2 regions of the Clostridium beijerinckii genome follow, and region 2 is predicted to be linked to the other one. Evidence: a T-box and tRNA genes for the amino acid it is inferred to sense, from the RefSeq annotation. Region 2 holds a T-box; the other holds one or more tRNA genes.
The links. The T-box of region 2 lies ahead of ileS (isoleucine--tRNA ligase). A T-box ahead of a tRNA ligase gene usually reads a tRNA of that ligase, here a tRNA-Ile.
Positions count from the first base shown of each region.

Region 1: it has a tRNA-Ile gene. The T-box ahead of ileS (isoleucine--tRNA ligase) is inferred to sense a tRNA for this amino acid. The anticodon was not compared.

Region 1 is NZ_CP144906.1:5,295,589-5,307,374, forward strand. Features, by position in the region: gene PZA12_RS23755 (NAD-dependent protein deacylase) at 1-674, shown strand, start outside; gene PZA12_RS23760 (competence/damage-inducible protein A) at 846-2,078, opposite strand; gene PZA12_RS23765 (ROK family protein) at 2,562-3,515, opposite strand; gene PZA12_RS23770 (hypothetical protein) at 3,627-3,863, opposite strand; gene fusA (elongation factor G) at 4,117-6,198, opposite strand; gene PZA12_RS23780 (hypothetical protein) at 6,471-7,970, shown strand; gene PZA12_RS23785 (VanZ family protein) at 8,264-8,716, opposite strand; gene PZA12_RS23790 (hypothetical protein) at 8,762-9,199, opposite strand; tRNA gene PZA12_RS23795 (tRNA-Ala) at 9,456-9,531, opposite strand; tRNA gene PZA12_RS23800 (tRNA-Ile) at 9,533-9,609, opposite strand; rRNA gene rrf (5S ribosomal RNA) at 9,654-9,770, opposite strand; rRNA gene PZA12_RS23810 (23S ribosomal RNA) at 9,910-11,786, opposite strand, start outside.
Region 2 is NZ_CP144906.1:51,758-63,543, reverse strand. Features, by position in the region: gene PZA12_RS00285 (MarR family winged helix-turn-helix transcriptional regulator) at 1-411, opposite strand, end outside; gene PZA12_RS00280 (LacI family DNA-binding transcriptional regulator) at 650-1,648, opposite strand; gene ileS (isoleucine--tRNA ligase) at 1,910-5,023, opposite strand; T-box leader at 5,117-5,365, opposite strand; gene PZA12_RS00270 (zinc-ribbon domain-containing protein) at 5,617-5,919, shown strand; gene PZA12_RS00265 (DUF2085 domain-containing protein) at 5,925-6,290, shown strand; partial or broken gene PZA12_RS00260 (sensor histidine kinase) at 6,443-6,715, opposite strand; gene PZA12_RS00255 ((2Fe-2S)-binding protein) at 6,826-7,044, shown strand; gene PZA12_RS00250 (2-phosphosulfolactate phosphatase family protein) at 7,145-7,861, opposite strand; gene PZA12_RS00245 (TIGR01212 family radical SAM protein) at 7,902-8,831, opposite strand; gene PZA12_RS00240 (transporter) at 8,950-10,026, shown strand; gene PZA12_RS00235 (radical SAM protein) at 10,084-11,040, shown strand; gene PZA12_RS00230 (S8 family serine peptidase) at 11,172-11,786, opposite strand, start outside.

The DNA of each region.
Region 1 (11,786 bases), 310 kb from region 2:
GCGGAGCTGGTATCAGTACGGAATCTAATATACCTGACTTTAGAAGTTCAAATGGCCTGTTTAGCGAGAAATTAAATGCTACATTAACTCCTGAACAGTTAGTATCACATACTTTTTATATTAGATATCCTGAAGAATTTTTTAAATTTTATAAAGCAAAACTTATATACCCAGATGCTAAACCAAATGCTGGACACTTAGCATTAGCCAAACTTGAAGAAATGGGAAAATTAAAAGCTATCGTTACACAAAATATAGACGGACTCCATCAAATGGCTGGAAGCAGAAATGTATTCGAACTTCACGGATCCATTCATCGAAATTATTGTGTTAAATGTCACGAATTCTATGATGTGAATTTTATCCTACAATCTAAAGGAGTTCCTATTTGCACTAAATGTGGTGGAACTGTTAAGCCCGATGTAGTTCTTTATGAAGAGGGTCTAGACGATAAAGTAATTAGAGACTCTATAACTGCAATTTCTAATGCAGATACTCTTATTATAGGTGGCACTTCACTTGTTGTTTATCCTGCTGCCGGACTTATCAATTATTTTAAAGGAAAGAATCTTGTATTAATAAATAAAAGTTCTACCTCTGCTGATTCCAAGGCTAATTTGGTTATTAACGATTCCTTCGGGAAAACATTGAGCGAGGCTATAAAAGAATTATAAATTTTTTATCTAAATTATGTATAAATAAATTTAATTTGGCAATAAATAATAATGAAGTATTTAACTTCAATATTTAATCGCCTCTCCCCCATTTTTATTTATATACAATTTGTAAAGCCATAATATATTACTTCGTTTGAAATATATTATGGCATTTTTATTTTGCATAATTTATTTAATAAGAATTCTTCTTAGCATGTCTAATCCTGTAATTGTAGCCTGAAGCCTTACTTTGTTTCTGTCTCCCTTAAACAAACATTTTTTTATCGTTACCTTTCCTTGAACATACACACCTATAAAAACCAATCCAACAGGTTTTTCTAAAGTACCGCCTTCTGGTCCTGCAATTCCTGTTGTTACAATACTAACATCAGTATTAGCTGTCTTTGCAATACCAATTGCCATTTCTCTTGCGGTTTCTTCACTTACAGCTCCATACTGGTTTAAAATATCATTATTAACGCCTAGTCTATTATGCTTAGCCTCATTAGAATATGTTACAGCGCCTTCTAAAAAAACTTCCGATATACCTGGATAATTAATAAGATAGCTTGCTATCATGCCACCAGTACAAGATTCTGCTGTAGATATTGTTAGTTTCTTCTCTATCAAAAGCCTAGCTACAACTTCTTCTATGTTAATATCCTCAGTTGCATAAACATTATCCCCAAGTCTGTTCTTAATTTCTTCCTCAATTGGTTCTATCAATTTTAGTGCTTCATCTTTAGTTTCAGCCTTTGCAGTTATACGAAGCATTACTCCTACATCTTTTGCATAAGGCGCAATTGTAGGATTGGTTTGAGCGTCTATTAGATCCTTAATCTCTTCTGCAACAGCACTTTCCCCTATTCCAAGTATCTTAACAACTCTTGAAACCAATATTGAATCTGATTTCTCTTGAAGATATGGTTTAACCGATTCTTCAAACATTGGTTTCATTTCTTTTGGTGGCCCAGGTAAAATGATCATTATCTTATTATCATCTTCCATTATAACTCCTGGTGCTGTTCCATTATTATTATTTATAACAGTTGCTCCTTCTGGAATTAACCCTTGCTTTAAATTATTTTGAGTCATTGCTCTTTCTCTAAATTTAAAATAATCTCTTATTTTTTTAGTGGAATTTTCATCCTCAATCAATTCTTTATTAAAATATTTAGCCGCAACTTCTTTTGTAATATCATCATCAGTTGGTCCAAGTCCTCCTGTAGTTATTATGATATCACTTCTGCTATATGCCTCATCAAATGCATGCATAATTCTTATTTCATTATCTCCTACTACTTGCTGATAATACATATCTATTCCAAGAGCTGCTAACTCCTGAGCTAAATATTGGGCATTTGAATTAATTATATCGCCTAATAAAATTTCTGTTCCTATGGCTATAATCTCTGCTTTCATCTTATTACCTTCTTCTTATTTAATTTGCAAGTCCACAATAATATTATTAATTAGAAATTATACTACTAAACTGTTACTCATTACAATAATCTCTTTTTATATCATAGTTAAAGATTGAAACCTATCCAACAATCTATTGAATAGGTTTCATATAAAATATACTCTTTTATAATACACTATCTCTAAGTATATCTAGAGATAGCTTATATAAAAAATTTTTTCATCCCGATCTATTATAGGTAAATACTTTAAATATCAAAATAAAAGTCTCCCTAATTAAGTAATTAACCTAGAATAAACTTAGTAATATGTATGAGAAGAAAAAATTTATTGCAAAGAGAGCTTTTTGTTCTAATTTTATGTGAAATTTTTAATATTTATTCACATCTATCTGTAATTCTATTCTAAAAGTCTATTCTAAATGCTTTAGAGTTCTAGGATTAAGCTAAAAATCCCACTACTTTACTTAATTCATTCTTAGCATTACTTATCTTCTGTTTCAAGCAATGCTAATGCTACCGCACCAATTACTCCTGCATCTGTACCTAATCCTGCTGGAACAATCTTAACTGATTCTGCCATAGATTTAAAACATCTCTTATCAACAACTTTTCTTACTGTATCAAAAACAATATCTCCAGCTTTTGATACACCACCGCCTATTATTATAATTTCTGGATCAAATATAGATACTGCATTAGCTACAGCTATTCCTAAATAATTCAGTGCATTATTAATTATATCCACGCAAACTGGATCTCCTGCAGCCGCCTCTGTAAACACCTCATATGAAGTAATAGTATCATACTTTCTTAATGAAGTTTCAACTTTGCTAGCTAATGCTTCCTGCCCTCTTTTTGCAATTGCAGTTCCTGATGATGTTGCTTCTACACATCCTATATTTCCACAATTACATCTTGGTCCATCTGGTGCTACTGTCATATGTCCAATTTCTAATGCATTTGAAGTGTGCCCTCTATATACCTTTCCATTTAAGACAGCACCGCCACCTACTCCAGTGCTTACTGTGAAGAATACTACATCTTTAGCGCCTTTTCCTGCACCAAACATATATTCCCCAATAGCTGCAACGTTTGCATCATTATCTAAAAATACAGGAACTTCAAACTTTTTATTCAAAGGTTCCACTAAATTAAAATTCTTAAATGGAAGGTTTGGTGTATAGATTATAGTTCCTTTTTCAGCATCTAAAGGTCCAGGGGAACCGATACCAATTCCTTTTATATCTTTATAAGTTACTGATCCATCTTTAATTACTTTTTCAACAGATTCTATAATTCTATTTAATACTGGAATTTCTCCCTCGCTTGCATTTGTAGGAACTGTTGTTTGACATAACACTTCTCCATTTAAATTAGATAATGCAGTACTTATCTTAGTTCCCCCTAAATCTACTCCTATAACATATTTTTGCATAATATAACTCTCCTTTATTTTATTTAATATACCAATAAAAAACAATTTGCTAATACATATTATACTATATTATGCTATTCCAATAAAACCTGTATTTTAAATAATATTTTTTCAAGATCCTTTATTGGCGCTTATGTAGTAGTTCCCAAAATCGTCATATTGTGTATAATTGATATTAAATTTGTTATCTTGAAGCATAGAATTAATTAATTCTATATCATCCTTATTATTTCTATCTATCCTTATTACAAAATTATCATCTTTGTCTATTATATTTAAATAGTCAAATATATTACTATAATCACTCAATTCTATGTTTCCATTAATATCCATGCTATAATCTGACATTGTACAGGCCCCCTTGTTCAAATTGTATAAAATATACTATTACTAAAATATTATGTCTTTCTGCACATGATTTTATCCTATATATATTAATGTAAAATTTACCTTATTCCTTAATTATAGTAATTTTTATTTTATTTCTCTTTATTAAGCCCAAATATTAAGCACATAAATAAAAAGTACCCTTTATGTAATACCTACACTAGAGTACTCTTTATTCCTATTTAATGAACTTTATCTATAACTTTCCATAATGTTATTTTCTTAATTCATTAATGCTCTCTATTGCTTTTGCTACCTCTATCTCTGGAACTTCTTCATATCTTGCAAATTCTTTTGTAAATACTCCTCTTCCTTGAGTTAAAGATCTCAATTCAGTAGCATATTTTCTAATTTCGGCAAGCGGAATTTCTGATATAACCTTTTGTTTGTCCCCTTCTGGCTCCATTCCGATTACTCTTCCCCTCTTTTTATTTATATCAGCTATCACATCTCCCATATATTCATTTGGTAATATAACTTCTACTTTCATTATAGGTTCCAATAGAATAGGTTTAGCTTGCTCTAATCCCTTTTTATAAGCTATAGAAGCTGCAACCTTAAAAGCCATTTCAGAAGAATCTACAGAGTGGTATGATCCATCATGAAGAGTCGCTTTAAGACCTATAACTGGGCATCCTGCTAAAACACCATGAGTTATACACTCTCTTAATCCTTTTTCTACTGCTGGAATAAAATTTCTTGGGACTGCGCCACCAACAACGTTATCAATAAATTCTAATTCTTCCTCCCCATCTGTTCTACGTTCAAATTTAATTACCACATCTCCATACTGTCCATGTCCACCAGACTGCTTTTTATGTTTTCCTTGTACATCTGAAAATCCCTTTATAGTTTCTTTATAAGGTACCTTTGGTAAACTTAATACTGCTTCTACACCAAATTTACTTTTTATTTTACTTGCGATTACATTAATATGTGTTTCTCCTAGTCCTGAGATTACAATTTCTGCGTTTTCTACATCTCTATCAATTTGAAAAACAGGATCTTCATCTTTTAACTTGGCCAAGGCTTGAGATATCTTTTCCTCATCCCCTTTAGCTTGAGGGATTACAGCCATTGAGAAAACTGTTTTAGGAAAATTCATTTTGTCATATATTACTTTAAAATCAGAACTAGCTAAAGTATCGCCTGTATTTGTATACTGTAACTTAGAAATAGCACCTATATCACCAGCTATTATTCTTTTAGCTGGTATTTGTGTCTTACCTCTAATAAAACATATATGGGATAACTTTTCATTCTTATCTTTATTAACATTTAATACTGTCATATCATCTTTCGCTTCACCTGTAATAACTCTAAAAAATGATATCCTACCTACAAATGGATCTGCAATAGTTTTAAATACTAATGCAGAAAAAGGCTTATCTTGATTGAGATTAACAAAAACCTCTTCATCATTTAAAACGTCTACAGCTTTTTGTGGAATAGCATATTCTGGCGATGGAAAACATTCTACAATATCATCAATTAAAGAATCCATTCCAATAACTTTTGTAGCACTTCCACACATAACAGGGGCAATATCTCCACTAGCACATCCACTTATAAGGCCCTTATATATTTCCTCATCACTCAATTCGCCTTCACTAAAATATTTATCAAGCAATACTTCATCAGTCTCAGCGACAGCTTCCATAATCATCTTCTTACAATTTTCAACTTCATCCTGGAGCTCTTCAGGTATATCCAGTATTTTTATTTCCTTGGTCTTTACATCGTATACTCTTGCTTGTTTGGATATTATATTTATTACCCCTTTAAAATTGTCTTCTTCTCCTATAGGATACTGAATAGGCACCACGCTGATGCCAAATTTTTCTTTAAGAGATGCTAATACTTTATTAAAATCCGAGTTCTCTCTATCTAATTTATTTATAAAAAATGTTCTAGGCAATTTAATTTTGTTACAATATTCCCAGGCTCTTTCAGTTCCCGCCTTGACACCTGAAACTCCGCTTACAACTATCATACCTACATCCACGGCTCTCATTCCTTCGATACATTCACCTTGAAAGTCTGCATATCCAGGAATATCTATAAGATTTATTTTAACATTATCTAATTCAATTGGTGCTACTGAAAGAGCAATAGAAAATTGTCTCTTCTTTTCTTCAGTATCAAAATCTAAAACCGTAGTCCCATCCTCAATATTCCCTAATCTATCTGTAATTTTTGAATAATACAGAAGGCTTTCCGCTAAGGAAGTCTTTCCAGTTCCATTATGCCCCATTAATCCTACATTTCTTAAATTTTTAATACTATAATCTTTCATAATGCTGCCAAACCCTTAATCTACCCTAGAGATTGGCTCCCACCTGCCTTTCACTTAATAATGCTATATGTTATATTTCTATTTCTATTCGTTAAATCCTCCTTATTTTCTTAATTTTCTGAAAATTTATATTTATCCTATTTTTGAAGTAGCCCTTTAAATTAATTTGATGTTTTCTTGTAGTATTAACCAAAAAACATTATAATTTTATCTGTTAATATCTTTATAATCATGTTTATTACTTTAAATCTATCTTTGTGGAGGAAAATTTAATGAAAGCAAAAAAGAATTTAAGAAACTTCTATATGTTTTGGTTTGCTTTACTTGCAATTTCTATAACTATCGGAGTCCTATTTATAAAACCCCAAGTGGGTGTTGCTGACCAAGGTGATTTCTATAGAATTATGAATATATCTGGTCTGTCATTATTAGACTCAGATACGAACAATCCTAACTCTGTAGGATATTACGACTTTATTGTGACTGATTATAAGATTACCCCTTTAAACAATACCGATTCTAAAAGCATCTGGAATTGTAGTTTGAGCTATCTAATAATACTTGTTAATTATATATGCAAATCACTTGATCATAATATATTTAAAACTCAATATTTAGCTGTCATCTATAGTATTATATATATTCTTTCATTTATCATAATATTAAAATCTTTGAATATAAAAAATAATATTAAATCTATGATGGTTGTACTAATAACCGCATTCATTTTCTTTGATGGCAATTATTTAATTTGGTTTAATAGCCTATATGGAGAACCAATGATGATAACTACACTATCATTGCTTGTTGCATCCATTCTTAACTATATTCAATACAAATACGTAATAAAGGGAACGGAAAAATTAATGTCGAAAATACTTTATATATTATTTTCAGCCTTTTTATTTTTAGGTTCTAAATTACAAGTTATTACTTCTTTACCTATTATTATAATTCTTATATGTAAAATATTATTGAATAATAGATATAATCTAAATAAAATCAGTTTAGCTATTTTATATGTTATTACATGCTTATTGATAATCTATCCTATTCGCATCAATATGAATAGCAACAACTTAAGTAAAGACACCCAGTATAACTCAGTCTTTTATGGCGTATTAAACGAATCTACTACTCCAGAGCAAGACTTGGTAGATTTAGGCTTAGATCCTGATTTATCAGCTGAGGCTGGGAAACATGCTTATTTGGATTCCGATGAATATGTCAAATATATTCCTGGTTCAGAAATAACTGATGAAAAATTCTACAGCAAAATAAATAACTTTAAACTTGCAAAATTCTATTTAACTCACCCTACTCGTTTATTAAATGGCATGAAATATACCGCAAGTAAGGCATTTTATACTAGTACTGGACTAGGTAAGTACTCAAAAGCTGATAGTTCAACCCCAGTTAGGGATTTCCATCGTTTCACACTTTGGTCATCTATAAGGGAAAAAATATTACCTAGAAATTTATATTTTATAGGATTAATTTATCTTATTATTCTGTTATGCTCACTGTATAAATATATTCGAAATAGTTCTAATCCTGAAATAAAGAACAAAATTTTCTTGCTTTGGACTGTTATATTTATAGGTATGCTTCAATTTCCAATGCCTTTTGTAGGCAATGGAAAGGCTGATACCGCGAAACAATTATTTTTGTTCAACTTCACTTTTGATGGATTATTAATACTTATTCTTATTTATATTCTATTTAAAGTAAATGATCTATTTAAAATAAAATTTAATTCATCTCATAAATAGGTTTAATAAGTAATTTTAGAGTAATTGTAATTTTGTTTACTCCAATTAAACCAATGTCTATATTTGTTTCTCACTAACTTATACTTATGTTTGCATAACATATTTAATTTCTGTTATAGAAAATGAAGGCTAAGTACATAATGCTTAATTTGCATCATATACTTAGCCTTCACAATTTTTATTCCTTATTTTCATACCTTAATATAATTAACTGATTTATATTATTTTAAAATTTGAATGATTAATTTGGTTTTAATCTTAAATTACTATATCCCAATTATTCAAATTATCTTTTATTTATCTTCATTAAACTTGGCAACTATATGCATTCTAAATAGATTAATCAATATTAGTGTAATGCCTCCAACCGTATCTATTATAACATCTCTAAAAGCACCTTCTCTTCCTAAAACAAATAATTGATGTATTTCATCAGAACAAGCGTAAAAAAATACAAAAGCTACTGTCACAAAAATAACCCTTCTGATGTTAAAATACAATTTAAACACATTAAATGCTAGTAATGATAATACCATATATTCAAGAAAATGTGCACATTTTCTAACTATAAAATTAGTAAGCTGCCCAAAGATTCCATTCATATTGATACCTATAGCAGAAAGAATATTTATTACGCCTTCACTTTGAGAATCAGATATTTGAGCAGGTTGATTAGACATAATAAATATCCCTATCATCCAAACTATTAATAAAAACCAGTAAATAATTTTCCTTTTGTTCTTCATACGCCATCCTCTTTAAGTACAATTTTAAAATTCACAGATATTATATTACTCAGACATATATCTATTTATATAAGCAAGTGATTCTTCTAATAATTCTTGCCCCTTTTCCAAACCATCTATTTTCATCTCTAAACTACAGATTCTTTGATCAATTTGATACATAAACTGCTTTATATCTTGTAGCAACTTTGCTTCATAAGTAACTTGTACACCTTCATCATCAATGTATATTTTTTCTGGTGGAGCACCACACTTAGAACACTTAGCATATATTCCTTGTTTATCTAAATTATTAAACACCTTAAATGTATCGTTATTACACTCTGCACAATTTGATAACATTATAAATTCATAATAACTCACATCATAATAATAAGTACTTCCACAGTCTTTACAGACTAATTTAAGTTTATTGTCTTCTGTTGATATATGAAATTCATTACCGCTACATCCATCTTTTTTGCAGACAATAGTTCTTACCATAATCCTACCCCTCGCAATATAATTTTTATACAATAAATAAAAATACTAAATTACATTTTTACATATATTTTACATATAAATTATATATTATAATTCATTCATTGTATACTTTAACAATTAGTATTTTTAGCCTATTTTATACTGTTGTTCTACTATTTTCTGCATCATATAACTCATGCTAGTAATAAATATTGTTGTTAAATAATATTTATAATAAAAAAATAAAAAAACTATGAATAAAATTCATAGTTTTCAATGGTGGAGATAAAGAGATTCGAACTCTTGACCCCCTGCGTGCAAGGCAGGTGCTCTCCCAACTGAGCTATACCCCCATGGTGGACCTTCAGGGACTCGAACCCTAGACCTACCGGTTATGAGCCGGTTGCTCTAACCAACTGAGCTAAAGATCCGTAAGTTAAATTTCTTTAACTTAACTCTTGTAATCTACAAGATTACCTCGCAACGTCCTACTCTGCCACACAGTCTCCCATGCAGTACCATCGGCGCTATAGACCTTAACTTTCCTGTTCGGAATGGGAAGGAGTGTTACCTCTATGCCATCATCACGAGATGCTAGTTCATTCCAAATCTTTGATTTGGCTTCATGAACTGTACTCCTCAACTTCGTTGAGCGAGTTTCCTTTTTGAAAAAACTTTGTTCTTTCAAAATTGCACACAGTTTCTTTAATGTATATTACAACTTGATTATATTGGTCAAGCCCTCGACCTATTAGTATCAGTCAGCTAAATACGTTGCCGCACTTACACCTCTGACCTATCAACCTTGTAGTCTTCAAGGGGTCTTACTAGCTTATGCTATGGGAAATCTCATCTTGAGGTGGGCTTCACACTTAGATGCTTTCAGCGTTTATCCCTTCCCGACTTAGCTACCCAGCTATGCTTCTGGCGAAACAACTGGTACACCATAGGTCAGTCCATCCCGGTCCTCTCGTACTAAGGACAGCTCCTCTCAAATTTCCTACGCCCGCGACGGATAGGGACCGAACTGTCTCACGACGTTCTGAACCCAGCTCGCGTGCCGCTTTAATGGGCGAACAGCCCAACCCTTGGGACCTACTTCAGCCCCAGGATGCGACGAGCCGACATCGAGGTGCCAAACCTCCCCGTCGATGTGAACTCTTGGGGGAGATCAGCCTGTTATCCCCGAGGTAGCTTTTATCCGTTGAGCGATGGCCCTCCCACGAGGTACCACCGGATCACTAAGCCCGACTTTCGTCCCTGCTCCACTTGTAGGTGTCGCAGTCAGGCTCCCTTCTGCCTTTACACTCTTCGAACGATTTCCGACCGTTCTGAGGGAACCTTTGGGCGCCTCCGTTACATTTTAGGAGGCGACCGCCCCAGTCAAACTGCCCACCTAACAATGTCCTGTCACCAGTTTCATGGCATCCAGTTAGAACTTCAATACTATCAGGGTGGTATCCCAACAACGACTCCACCAAGGCTGACGCCCTAGTTTCCCAGTCTCCCACCTATCCTGTACAGACAATACCGAAATTCAATGCTAAGCTACAGTAAAGCTCTACGGGGTCTTTCCGTCCAATCGCGGGTAGCGAGCATCTTCACTCGCACTACAACTTCGCCGGATTTGCAGTTGAGACAGTGCACAAGTCATTACGCCATTCGTGCGGGTCAGAACTTACCTGACAAGGAATTTCGCTACCTTAGGACCGTTATAGTTACGGCCGCCGTTTACTGGGGCTTAAGTTCACACCTTCGCGATATTTCGCTAAGTGTTCCCCTTAACCTTCCAGCACCGGGCAGGCGTCAGCCCCTATACATCAGCTTTCGCTTTAGCAGAGACCTGTGTTTTTGTTAAACAGTTGCTTGTGCCTATTCTCTGCGGCCTGATTTCTCAGGCACCCCTTCTCCCGAAGTTACGGGGTCAATTTGCCTAGTTCCTTAACTGCAATTCTTCCGTCGGCCTTAGGATTCTCTCCTCATCTACCTGTGTCGGTTTGCGGTACGGGCACTACTTCTCTCTCTAGATGCTTTTCTTGGAAGCATGGAATCAGATACTTCGGTTCCGTAGAACCTTCCCCATCACGCCTCAGAATTGTTGGAACGGATTTGCCAATCCCAACTCCCTAAACGCTTAGACTAGCATCCAATAGCTAGCACATCCTATCCTTCTCCGTCACACCATCGATAATAACGATTATAGTGGTATTGGAATATCAACCAATTGTCCATCGACTACGCCTTTCGGCCTCGCCTTAGGTCCCGACTAACCCTGAGAAGACAAACTTTACTCAGGAAACCTTAGATATTCGGCCTGTAGGATTCTCGCCTACATCTCGCTACTAATGCCAACATTCTCACTCGTAATCAGTCCACCGCTCCTTACGGTACGACTTCAGCCCGATTACGACGCTCCTCTACCGCTCACGTAAAACGTGAACCCGTAGCTTCGGTGGTAAGTTTGAGCCCCGGACATTTTCGGCGCAGGATCTCTTGACTAGTGAGCTATTACGCACTCTTTTAATGAGTGGCTGCTTCTAAGCCAACATCCTAGTTGTCTTAGAAATCCCACATCCTTTTCCACTTAACTTACACTTTGGGACCTTAG
Region 2 (11,786 bases):
ACTCTTAGATAATTTATTCAACAAATTCATTAATTCTTGAGATTCCTCATCAGTAAAACACGTTCTAATTTTAGCCTCCCATTCATTCATTATAGAATATACATCATCTTTAATTTGTTCTGCTTTTTCAGTTAGTTCCAGTCTATATGCGCGCTTATCACTTTCTTTTTTTATTCTCCTTACATAACCTTCATCCTCTAATTTCTTTATTGCCCTAGCTGTTGTCGCTTTATCTAACCTAACCTTTTTCGTCAATTCTTCTTGTGTTATACCATCATTTTCATAAAGGTTTAAAAGAAATAAGTACTGACCAGCACCTATCCCAAATTTACTAAATCGCTTGCCAAAATACATATAGCTGGCTCTATGTATTTCACCAATATACTTACCTATATGCTGATAGCAATCCATATTACTTCTCCCCTATCTTAATCATATTAATATAGTATTAACAATAATCATATTTCATATCCAGATAATTACATACAAATTATATTAACACAAATTAGTTGTACATGCAACTAATTATAACTTTAACGCTAATAAAGGACTACTCCAAAATAGCTTTAAACTATCTTGAAGTAGTCCTTTATAATCATGTACATTTAATATTTATACTAACTAAGTATAAAATTTGACTATTTTTCTATTAAACTGTACTTTCTCTTTCAACTAGCTGATGTTCTAAAACATAATGTGGCTCATCTAACTCTTTCTTGTTTAAAAGCTTTATAAGCATTCTCATAGCAACAGAACCCATGTCATAAGTCGGTTGAGAAATTGTTGTAATCTTTGGATAGAAAATTGAAGCTGCAAAATTATCATTGAATCCAATTACGCTTACGTCTTTTGGAACTTCCAATTTATTATCCCTTAATGCATTAATTGCTCCCATTGCAATATCATCAGAAGCACATACAACACCTCTAAATTTCTTATTTTGCTTTATGAATTTTTGTATGCCTTCATACCCGCTCTTTACTTTCATTGAGCTTAGATAAACTAGTTCAGGATCTATTTCTATTCCTGATTCCTTCATTGCATTTTCATAACCAATGTATCTATCACCCCAAGCATTTTTGCTTTCTTTTTCAGTTCCTATAAAGGCGATTTCTTTTATTCCTTTTTCAATTAATAATTTTGTGCTATCATAACTAGCTTTAACATTATCAATTGTTACACTTGGTAAAACTCCTTCTTTATCCTTAGTTTCAACCAAAACAGTCTTTAAATCTAATTCATTGATTAATTCTAATATTTCTTCATTAAGAGAACTACTCATATAAATTACACCATCAACCATTTTTTCTTTAAGTACTCTTAAATATTCTTTTTCCTTTTCTATATCAAGGTCTGAATTACAAAGTATTATATTGTAATCGTATATATTTGAAACATCTTCAGCACCTCTTACAATTTCTGGGTAAAACTGGTTTGATATATCAGGAAGTAAAATCCCTATTGTCTTTGTTCTTTGAGTTTTTAAACTTCTTGCAACTATATTTGGTCTGTATCCAAGCTTTTTTATTGCATCTAAAACTTTCTTCTTAGTATCTTCGTTTACTACATCGATATCATTTAAAACTCTAGAAACGGTTGCAATTGATACTCCTGCTTCTTTTGCAACATCCTTAATAGAAGTAGCCATTATTATTCCTCCTTTGAATTTTTCTAGATAATCTCATTATACTAACATATTGCCTTATAAATCAACATAACTTAAAATAAATTATTATTTTATTGTAAGTTTTGTCAAAAATCATAGTTTTTAATCTTAAATTTATAAACATATTAACTAATTTACAATCTTATATAAGAAATATATATGAAAACTACATTAAATATGTATATGTATATTAAAATGACTAGGAATATTAATAAAATCTTTTATTCCTAGTCATTTTAGTTTTTATCTTACAACTTCAACATTCATGTTTAATGTTTCACTATTTATAACTGTTTCTGAATAATTAGATTCTTGATTATAAAGAACTTCACAAGTTAAAGTCTCTTTCTTTATTGTTTGTTCGAATTTCTTAATAACATCAATTAACATATCGTTATTTGATACATAAAGATTTATTCTATCAGCAACTTCAAATCCTTTATCTTTTCTCATATTTTGAATCTTTGAAATAATTTCTCTTACATGCCCTTCTTCTTGAAGTTCTGGTGTCACAGTTGTATCTAAAACAACTCCAAGTTCACCTTCTCCTGCGAATGCATAACCTTCTAAACCTTGCATTGTAACTAAAAGATTTTCATTTGTAAGAACTATTTCTGTATCATTAACAGTTATAGTTTCACTTCCACCATTTTGAATCTTTTGAGCCAATTCCATTTGGTTCTTTTCAGAAATTGCCTTTCTGATTTGAGGAATTAATTTTCCATATAACTTACCTATAACAGGTAGATTAGGTTTTATTTCAAAGTTAACATATTTTGAAAGGTCTGCTCCAAGCTCAACCTTTTTGATATTTAATTCTTCCTTTACAATATCTCCGTAATAATCTGGAAGAGATTTTGTTGATATAAGTAATTCAGAAAGTGGCTGTCTATTCTTAACATTTGCAGCGTTTCTAGCACTTCTTCCAAGCTTAACAAGTGTATATGCTAAATCCATTTCTTTTTCTAGTTCTTTATTTATTGCAGATTTATCAACTTCTGGCCAAGTGCATAGATGAATACTTTCTGGCGCATTTTTATCAAGATTCACAACTAAATTTTGATAGATTTCTTCAGTCATAAACGGTACAAATGGTGATGCCACCTTAACTAAATTTGTTAGAACTTTATATAAAGTTACATAAGCTCCTATCTTATCGTTTGTTAACTCTTGTGACCAATATCTTGATCTGTTTCTTCTTACATACCAGTTTGATAATTCATCAGTAAAATCTTCAATAGCTAATGCTGCTTGAGTAATTTTATAAGTATTTAATCCATCATCAACTGTTTCGATTAATGTGTTTAATTTAGATATAATCCATTTATCCATTATATTATCTGAAACAAAATCAGAGTACTTAGTTGGATCAAATTTATCTATTTCAGCATATAAAACATAGAAAGAATAAACATTCCATAATGTTCCTAAGAACTTTCTTTGAGCTTCTGCAACATCATCTATAGAGAATCTTGTTGGAAGCCATGGTGCACTTGCAGTATAGAAATGCCATCTTGTAGCATCTGCCCCTTGACTATTTAGTACTTCAAAAGGATCTACAACATTTCCTTTATGCTTAGACATCTTAAGTCCTTTTTTATCTAAAACGTGACCTAATACTATACAATTTTCAAATGAATTTGTATCAAATAAACATGTTGAAATCGCAAGTAATGTATAGAACCAACCTCTTGTTTGGTCAACTGCTTCTGAAATAAATTGTGCTGGGAAGTTCTTTTCAAAAGTTTCCTTGTTTTCAAATGGATAGTGCCATTGTGCAAAAGGCATTGATCCTGAGTCAAACCAGCAGTCTATAACTTCATGTGTTCTCTTCATTTCCTTACCGCAATGTGGACATTTTAACTTTATTCCATCTACGTAAGGTTTATGTAATTCAATCCCCTTACAGTCTGTAGTTGCTTTTTCTTCTAGTTCTTCTCTGCTACCAATACACTCTTGATGGCCACATTCACATTGCCATATTGGAAGTGGTGTTCCCCAATATCTGTCTCTTGAAATACCCCAGTCAATAACATTTTCAAGGAACTTACCCATTCTTCCTGTTCTAGTGTTATCAGGATACCAATTTATTTTATTATTATTTTCAAGTAATTTATCTCTCATTTTAGTCATCGCAACAAACCAACTATCTTTTGGATAGTATAGAAGCGGCGTATCACATCTCCAGCAATGTGGATATGAGTGAGTGTGCTTTTGTGCTGTAAATAATTGATTACGTTCTTCTAAATATTTAACAATACTTTCATCACACTTCTTAACAAACTTTCCTGCCCATGGAGTAACTTCTTCAACAAAATTACCATTTGTATCTACTAAATTTATAAATGCAATTCCATTTTTCTTTGAAACAAGACTATCATCTTCACCATAAGCTGGTGCAATGTGTACTATTCCTGTACCGTCTGATAATGTTACATAATCTCCATGAATTACTACGAAAGCTTTTCCTTCAACTTTTGCAAAAGGTAATAATTGTTCGTATTCAGTACCTAGCAATTCTTCACCTTTAAATTCTTTAACTATTTCATATTCAGTATCTCCTAAAACCTTACCTACTAAATCCTTAGCTAAAATATAAATTTCTTCTCCTACCTTTACTTCTGCATATGTATAAGATTTATTTATACATAATGCTAAGTTAGATGGTAATGTCCATGGAGTTGTTGTCCATGCTAATATATATTTATTTTCTTCACCTTTAACTTTAAACTTTACAGTTGCAGTTAAATCTTTAACATCCTTATATCCTTGAGCAACTTCATGGGATGAAAGCGCTGTTCCACACCTTGGACAGTAAGGCATTACTTTGTGGCCCTTATACAATAAGCCCTTATTCCACATTTGCTTTAAAGCCCACCATTCAGACTCAATATAATTATCATGGTACGTTACATATGGATCATCCATATCAACCCAGAATCCAATTTGTTCAGACATTTCCTTCCATAAGCTAACATATGAGAATACACTATCTTTACATTCATGAACAAACTTTTCTACACCAAAGTCTTCTATTTGTTCTTTTCCTGAGATTCCAAGTTTCTTTTCTATTTCTAACTCTACTGGAAGTCCATGAGTATCCCATCCAGCTTTTCTAAGAACCTTATACCCTTTCATTACTTTATATCTTGGAATTATATCCTTCATAACTCTTGTCAAAATATGACCAACATGTGGCTTTCCATTTGCTGTTGGTGGACCGTCATAAAAAGTAAAATATTCTCCATCTGAATTTGAGTCAAAGCTCTTCTTTATTATATCTTTCTCTGTCCAAAGCTTTGCTATATCTTTTTCAATTTTGACGGTACCTTTTGATGAATCTACCTTATTGTACATTAAAAATTCCCCTTTCAGCTAAGTAAACTATATTATTCTCTTTAAGAATTGTTTCCTTTTTGCATACTTTTTTAAACATAAAAAAACTCCATCCTAAAGGACGAAGTTGAATTCGCAAACCACCTAAGGTTAAAACATCTAAACGCAAAATTAAATGTTTTATTTCAAGTACATACATACTCTATCCTTTAACGCAGGCTCTTACGTGATAACTTATTCGGCATTACGCCTTTCAGCCTCCAACTCCTAGGTGATTTTCTCTAAGATTTATTATAGCTTTACACCAGCCAGCTACTCTCTAAAAATAATATCTAAGATACTTTTCCTAATCATCGTCTTTTATTGTAATAATTATATATTAATGATTTTTAAATGTCAATTCATGATCAAACACTAATTGTATCTTTATTACTAATTAATGTTATAAAATAATTCAATCCTAATTTTATAAAGTTAGTGCGATATCATATTAACAATTTTATAGCTTAACTAAGATATAAAATTAAATATTATCATGAATATAACTACATATTTACTCATAAGTTGTATTATTAACAATACTATAAATAGTATCTTCTTAAAGGGGGAAATATATGTTTTGTAAGAATTGCGGACAACAAATAGATGATAACGCTGCCGTATGTATACATTGTGGTGTTGCTACTGGTAATAATATGTCTTCTAAAGGTACTTTGGACAATCCATCTCATTTAGCCGGAATTGCGTCTTGTTGCTTTCCAGTAGTAGGAATAATATTATACTTCTTATGGAAAGATGAAAAGCCTCAAAGTGCCAGCTTAGTATGTAAATGGATGATTGGTGGAATAATTATCTGGATAATTTTTTACGTTCTAGCTTTTGTACTCGGAATGCTAGGAAGCTTATCATCATACTAAGTTAAATGCTTAATTGTAAAAAAGTCTTAAACTATATGTTTTTCTGCCATCAATTACCTGAGAGATCGTTCTTTTTTAGAGGTCATCAATTTCCATTATGTGCAAGATGCACGGGAATATTACTGGGATATATTCTCGGACTCACATACGTAATATTATCTAAAAATATTCATATAATTATAGAATTATTACTGATGCTACCACTTTTAATTGATGGGTTTGGTCAATATCTCATGTACTTTAAGAGTACTAATACAAGGAGATTAATCACCGGAATCTTAGCAGGCATATCAACTATATGTTTATTTAGGTTGGCAATAGTTTTAGGTCTTCAATCTGGACATTGGTTTTATAATTTTATTCATATATAACTGTACTGGTTTCTTACTACAGTTATAATAATACTAATATAAAACATAGCTATCTAAATCTAGTATTCTTAATGATTTAGATAGCTTTACATTTTAAATAAAATAACTATATAGACCCTTTAGCAAATAAGGTAACGTTTCCTAGGATTCTCTTATTTAATTATTTTAGGAATCAATAATATAAATTCAGATCCAACGCCATATTCTGAATTCACTTTTAACTTAATCCCAAAATTCTTTGAGATAGATTTCAATAAACTAAGACCGATTCCCATTCCGTTAATATTTTGTCCTCTAAATATATCGCTTCGATAAAATCTATTAAATATTCGCTTTTCTTCTTCCTTCTTAATTCCTATTCCATTATCTACAATATTAAAATAATAATAAAAATTATTATTTAATATAGGATATTTTTTTATAATTATTGTTATAATATTAATTAACTATACTTTTATTTTAGATTATAAAATGTATAATTAAGATAAAGTTAGTTTTTCAATTAACTTAAAAAATGTTTTTAGGAGATACTATTATGGAAAATAATTTGAATGAAGCAATTTTAGATAAATTAACAAAAACTTGCACTTGTAAGGCAATACCTAGATCAAAAATTAAGGAAGCTATTAAAAATGGTGCTTCAACTATAAAAGAGGTCCAAAAGGCTACTGGTGCAGGCAGTGGTTCATGCGGAGGTAGAAATTGTTCTCCGCGAATAAATGATTTACTAAAGCAATCAAGAGAAAACATATAATCATAAAACTTTTACTCATAGTAAATTCGAAAAGCAAAACACATACAGATTAAATAAATCATGTATGTGTTTTACTTTTAGTCATAATCTTAAAAGTTTTTCATTCACAAGTTATTTTTCCGTCCTTATATTCTGGAACTATATCTATGATGCTTTTTTTTATGCAATATTCAATATCATTATTTAATCCTAAGGATTTCATTACTGAATAGTGAGATGCTTCTCGTACATAACTCAAAATATTTATATTTTCTTTATATATCATAGAGGCTGTCTTTGCTATATCTGTTAATTCTATATTTCTATTAACATCTAGCATTTGATTAATTATATATCCACTACAAATAAAATCATCCATTGAGAAGTTTCCATTTGTTCCTGCATTAATAATAACCACATCATCATTTATATTAATCAATTTTTTCGCCACTGATTCTCCATTTATCATGGCCCCTATAAAAACTCTTTTGGCCTCCGTTGACTTTGTTAAAGCTCTTGTTCCATTTGTTGTAGTCATAAGCACTGTTTTACCTTCAACTTTTTCTTTTATATATTCTAATGGCGAATTTGATAGATCAAAACCTTCAATTTTAACAGCTTTTCTCTCTCCTCCTAAAATGTAATTATCTCTACTAAGTTTCTTTGCATATTCCAGTGTTTCCTCAATAGTCAAATAAGGAATAACTTCTCTTGCTCTATTATCTAGTGCTGTTATAATTACAGATGTAGCTCTAAATATATCGATTATAACTGCAATCTTATTCCTTACTCTGCTTTCAACTATATCATCTGCTGAGATTATAATATCTATTTTCATTTTACTTACTCCATTCCTAATCATTAGAATTAATATATAGTTACTCCCTGAAATTTTTTCCTTGCCATAAGTTGTTATCTTCTAACGTCTTATCTATTGAATTTAAAACTTCCCATTTTTTTAAACTCCACATTGGTCCGATCAAAAGATCTCTCGGTGCATCGCCTGTTAACCTGTGAACTACCATGTCCTTTGGAAGTAGTGTTATTCCATGAGTCACAAGATCTATATAATCATCTTGCGATAGGAACTTAAGATCTCCTGCCTCGTATAACTTTACCATAGGCGTTTGCTTCATTAAATGTAGTAAATGTAGTTTGATTCCTTTAGCCCCTGAATGAGCTATATAATTTATTGTTTCTAACATATCCTCTTTAGTTTCACCCGGTAATCCTAAGATGTCATGAACTACTACATCAATATTTCTCTCTTTTAATTTTCTCATTGCATTTTCAAATACATCTAATTTATATCCTCTATTAATTCTTTTAGCAGTCTCATCATTGCTGGTTTGAAGTCCAAGCTCTATCCAAAGGTAAATCTTATTGTTTATATTCTCCAATAATTCTAATACATCATCATCTAAGCAATCAGGTCTTGTGGCTATTGCGATAGCTACAACCCCCTCCTGATTTAATGCCTCTTCATATTTTCTTTTCAACTCATCAATAGGTGCATACGTGTTTGTGTAAGCCTGAAAATAAGCTATATACTTACCACTTTTCCACTTTTGTGACATCATATCCTTTATATCATGAAATTGCTTTGAAATAGACAATTCTCTGTCACCAGCATAATCTCCTGAACCTCTCTCACTACAAAAAAGACAGCCCCCATTACTTATCTTTCCATCTCTATTCGGACAAGAAAATCCTCCATCCAAAGATATTTTAAATACTTTTTCACCAAATTTATTTCTTAAAAAATAGTTTAAACTATGATATCTTTTTCCATCCCAAAAACTGTTCATATTTCCTCCTCTTTATGTGTCTAATATACCTTCTTTAAATATTGTAACATTTAAAGAATAAATTAAAAGTAAACCTTATATATTTAATAAAAGGAACATTCTTTAAGGGGGATAAATATTGAAAAAGGAAATGGTAAAAGTATTTCAAGTTGCCACTGTGTTCATCGGAACAATAGTTGGTGCTGGTCTTGCTTCTGGAAAAGAAATCACAGAATTTTTTACTCAATACGGTATATCTAGTTTCATAGGAATTATAGGTTGTGGTATTTTCTATATCTTAATAAGTTCTATAATTTCTAGAATAAGTATTAATTATAATCTTAGCTCTTATAGTGATGTTATGAATATAATAAGCCCTAATATATTTGGTAAGATCACTGGTTTTATAACAACTCTCTTTCTTATTTCCAGCGCATCTATAATACTTGCTGGAAGTGGTGCTTTGATACATCAGTTTTTTGGAATACCAAAGATAATCGGCTCACTAATAATGATTGTAATAGCCATATTTTTTCTACTTAGAGATACTGAAGGATTAATTGAAGTTAATTCCTTTATTGTTCCAGGTTTAATTTGTACTCTTACTTTGATTACAGTTTTATATTTTGCATTTTGTAGAAATACAGTTTCGTTAGACAATATCGCTAGCTTTCCAAAACAAAAAACTGGAATCCTTATTTCCACAGTACTTTATGCTGGATATAATACACTTTCAGCCTCAGGAGTCCTAGTACCACTTAGCACCCAAATGAAGAAAAGTAAAATAATGATTGCTGGAATAGTAACCGGCGCAATTGGACTAACTATACTTTGTTTAATGATAAATTTATTATTAACAATTAATCAACCTTATATATATAAATATGAGATTCCTTTACTTTTTGTCGCTAATAGATTTGGTAACTTAATTCAAGCATTGTTACTCGTGATAATCTGGTTGGAGATGTTTTCTACCGAAGTTTCTGACATATATTCCATAAGCAAAACCCTAGAGCAAACATTTAATATAAAATTTAAAAAAGCCATCTTTATCGTAATAAGTCTTGCTCTTTTAATCTCCCAATTTGGATTTGGAACTCTTATAACTAAACTATATCCTATATTTGGTCTATTAAGTTTGATTTTTATATTCCAATGTATATTATTCTTTTTTAAGCACAAAAAAGATTTTTCTAACACAGCTCAAATCAAATAATTATGATATACTTTTTATAAAATATATTAATAATTATTCTTAAAGGATTTGATATAAATGAATTATCTAGATTTATTAAATGAATGTACTTTGTGTAATAGAGATTGTAAAGTAAATAGAAATAATGGTGAAATAGGATATTGCAAAGCGAGCAATAACATAAAAGTGGCTAAGGCTTCCCTTCATCTTTGGGAAGAGCCACCTATTTCACAAGGAAATGGTTCAGGTACTGTATTTTTTTCTCACTGTAATTTAAAATGCGTATTTTGCCAAAACTATAATATAAGTCAGGGGATTAATGCTAATTCGTCTTGTTCTGACTTTAATAAAAGTACATCAGTTGTTGGTGCAGAAATATCTATTGAAAGACTTTCCGAGATTTTTCTAGAACTTCAGGAAAAAGGTGCAAACAACATTAACTTAGTGACTCCTACCCATTATGTTCCTCAGATAATTGAAGCCTTAAAAATAGCTAAAAAAAATAATTTAACTATCCCAGTTCTTTATAATACCAATAGTTATGATTCTATTGAAACTATAAAATTATTAGATGGATATATTGATGTTTATTTGCCGGACTTCAAATATTTTGATAATAAATATTCTCTAAAATACTCTAAAGTTAATGATTATGCTTCCAATACTATTAACATAATAGATGAAATGCTAAGACAAGTTGGCACTCCCAAGTTTGATTCAAAAGGAAATATACTAAAAGGAGTTATTGTAAGACACCTAATGCTTCCTGGACTCCTTTTTGATTCAAAAAAGATAATAGATATTCTATATAATAGATATAAAACCGATATTTATATAAGCTTAATGAATCAATATATTCCTATGTTTAATGCTTGCGATTATCCAGAAATAAATAAGAAACTTAATCCAAAACACTACGACAGCCTAATCAATTATGCTTTAGATATTGGCGTAGTTAATGGATTTATACAAGATGAAGGTGCTAACATCTCTGATTTCATTCCTGAATTTAATCTAGAAGGAATAGAAAAATAAATTTTATCATACATATAACCTCTAATAATTCCATTAATTATAGCAGCTCCTATTCTAATCGCAGCTATATAATATAGCTGGTAGAGAAAATGGGAACTGCTTCTAAATCTAAAAAACATTCTAATATAATTCTAATAATAAAATTTAGGGATTCCTCTTTTATTATCTAAACCTGGTATAATCGGAGGTATAAATTCATTCATTCCAAGTGTGCTTCTTAAATTTGAAGAATCTCTAAGCTCTGCTATTCTTGATACTCCAACATAAATATCTGATATTCTATACCATGTTGCATAATCAACAACCCCAGTTTGTGGTAATGTAAATATCTGTTGAAATGTTTTAACTGCATCTGCTGTCTTTTGATTGAACTGTCCATCCTCAGCAACCTTAGGTATCAAAGGATAATTTCTAGCTATTCTATTCAATTGATTCTGAATAGTTCTTACTGCTGGACCTGAAGATCCTATAGTAAGCGGTTCACCTGGGTATGACTGTGGGCTTCCAGAAACTTTTTCAGCTGTAGTTAATTCGATATCATTTCCATAATAATTTCTCAAAATATCATATGGAACCATTCCTTGTTGAGCTAATTGCTGACTTCCCCATTGACTTAACCACTGAGGGCAAGTAACACTCTTTCCATCACAATATTGTGTCAAAAGTGGTTGTTTAGCTCCAACTCTCCTTATATAAGTAGAAAATATTTCATCTACAATAGCACTTATACTGTCGTAAATATTTCT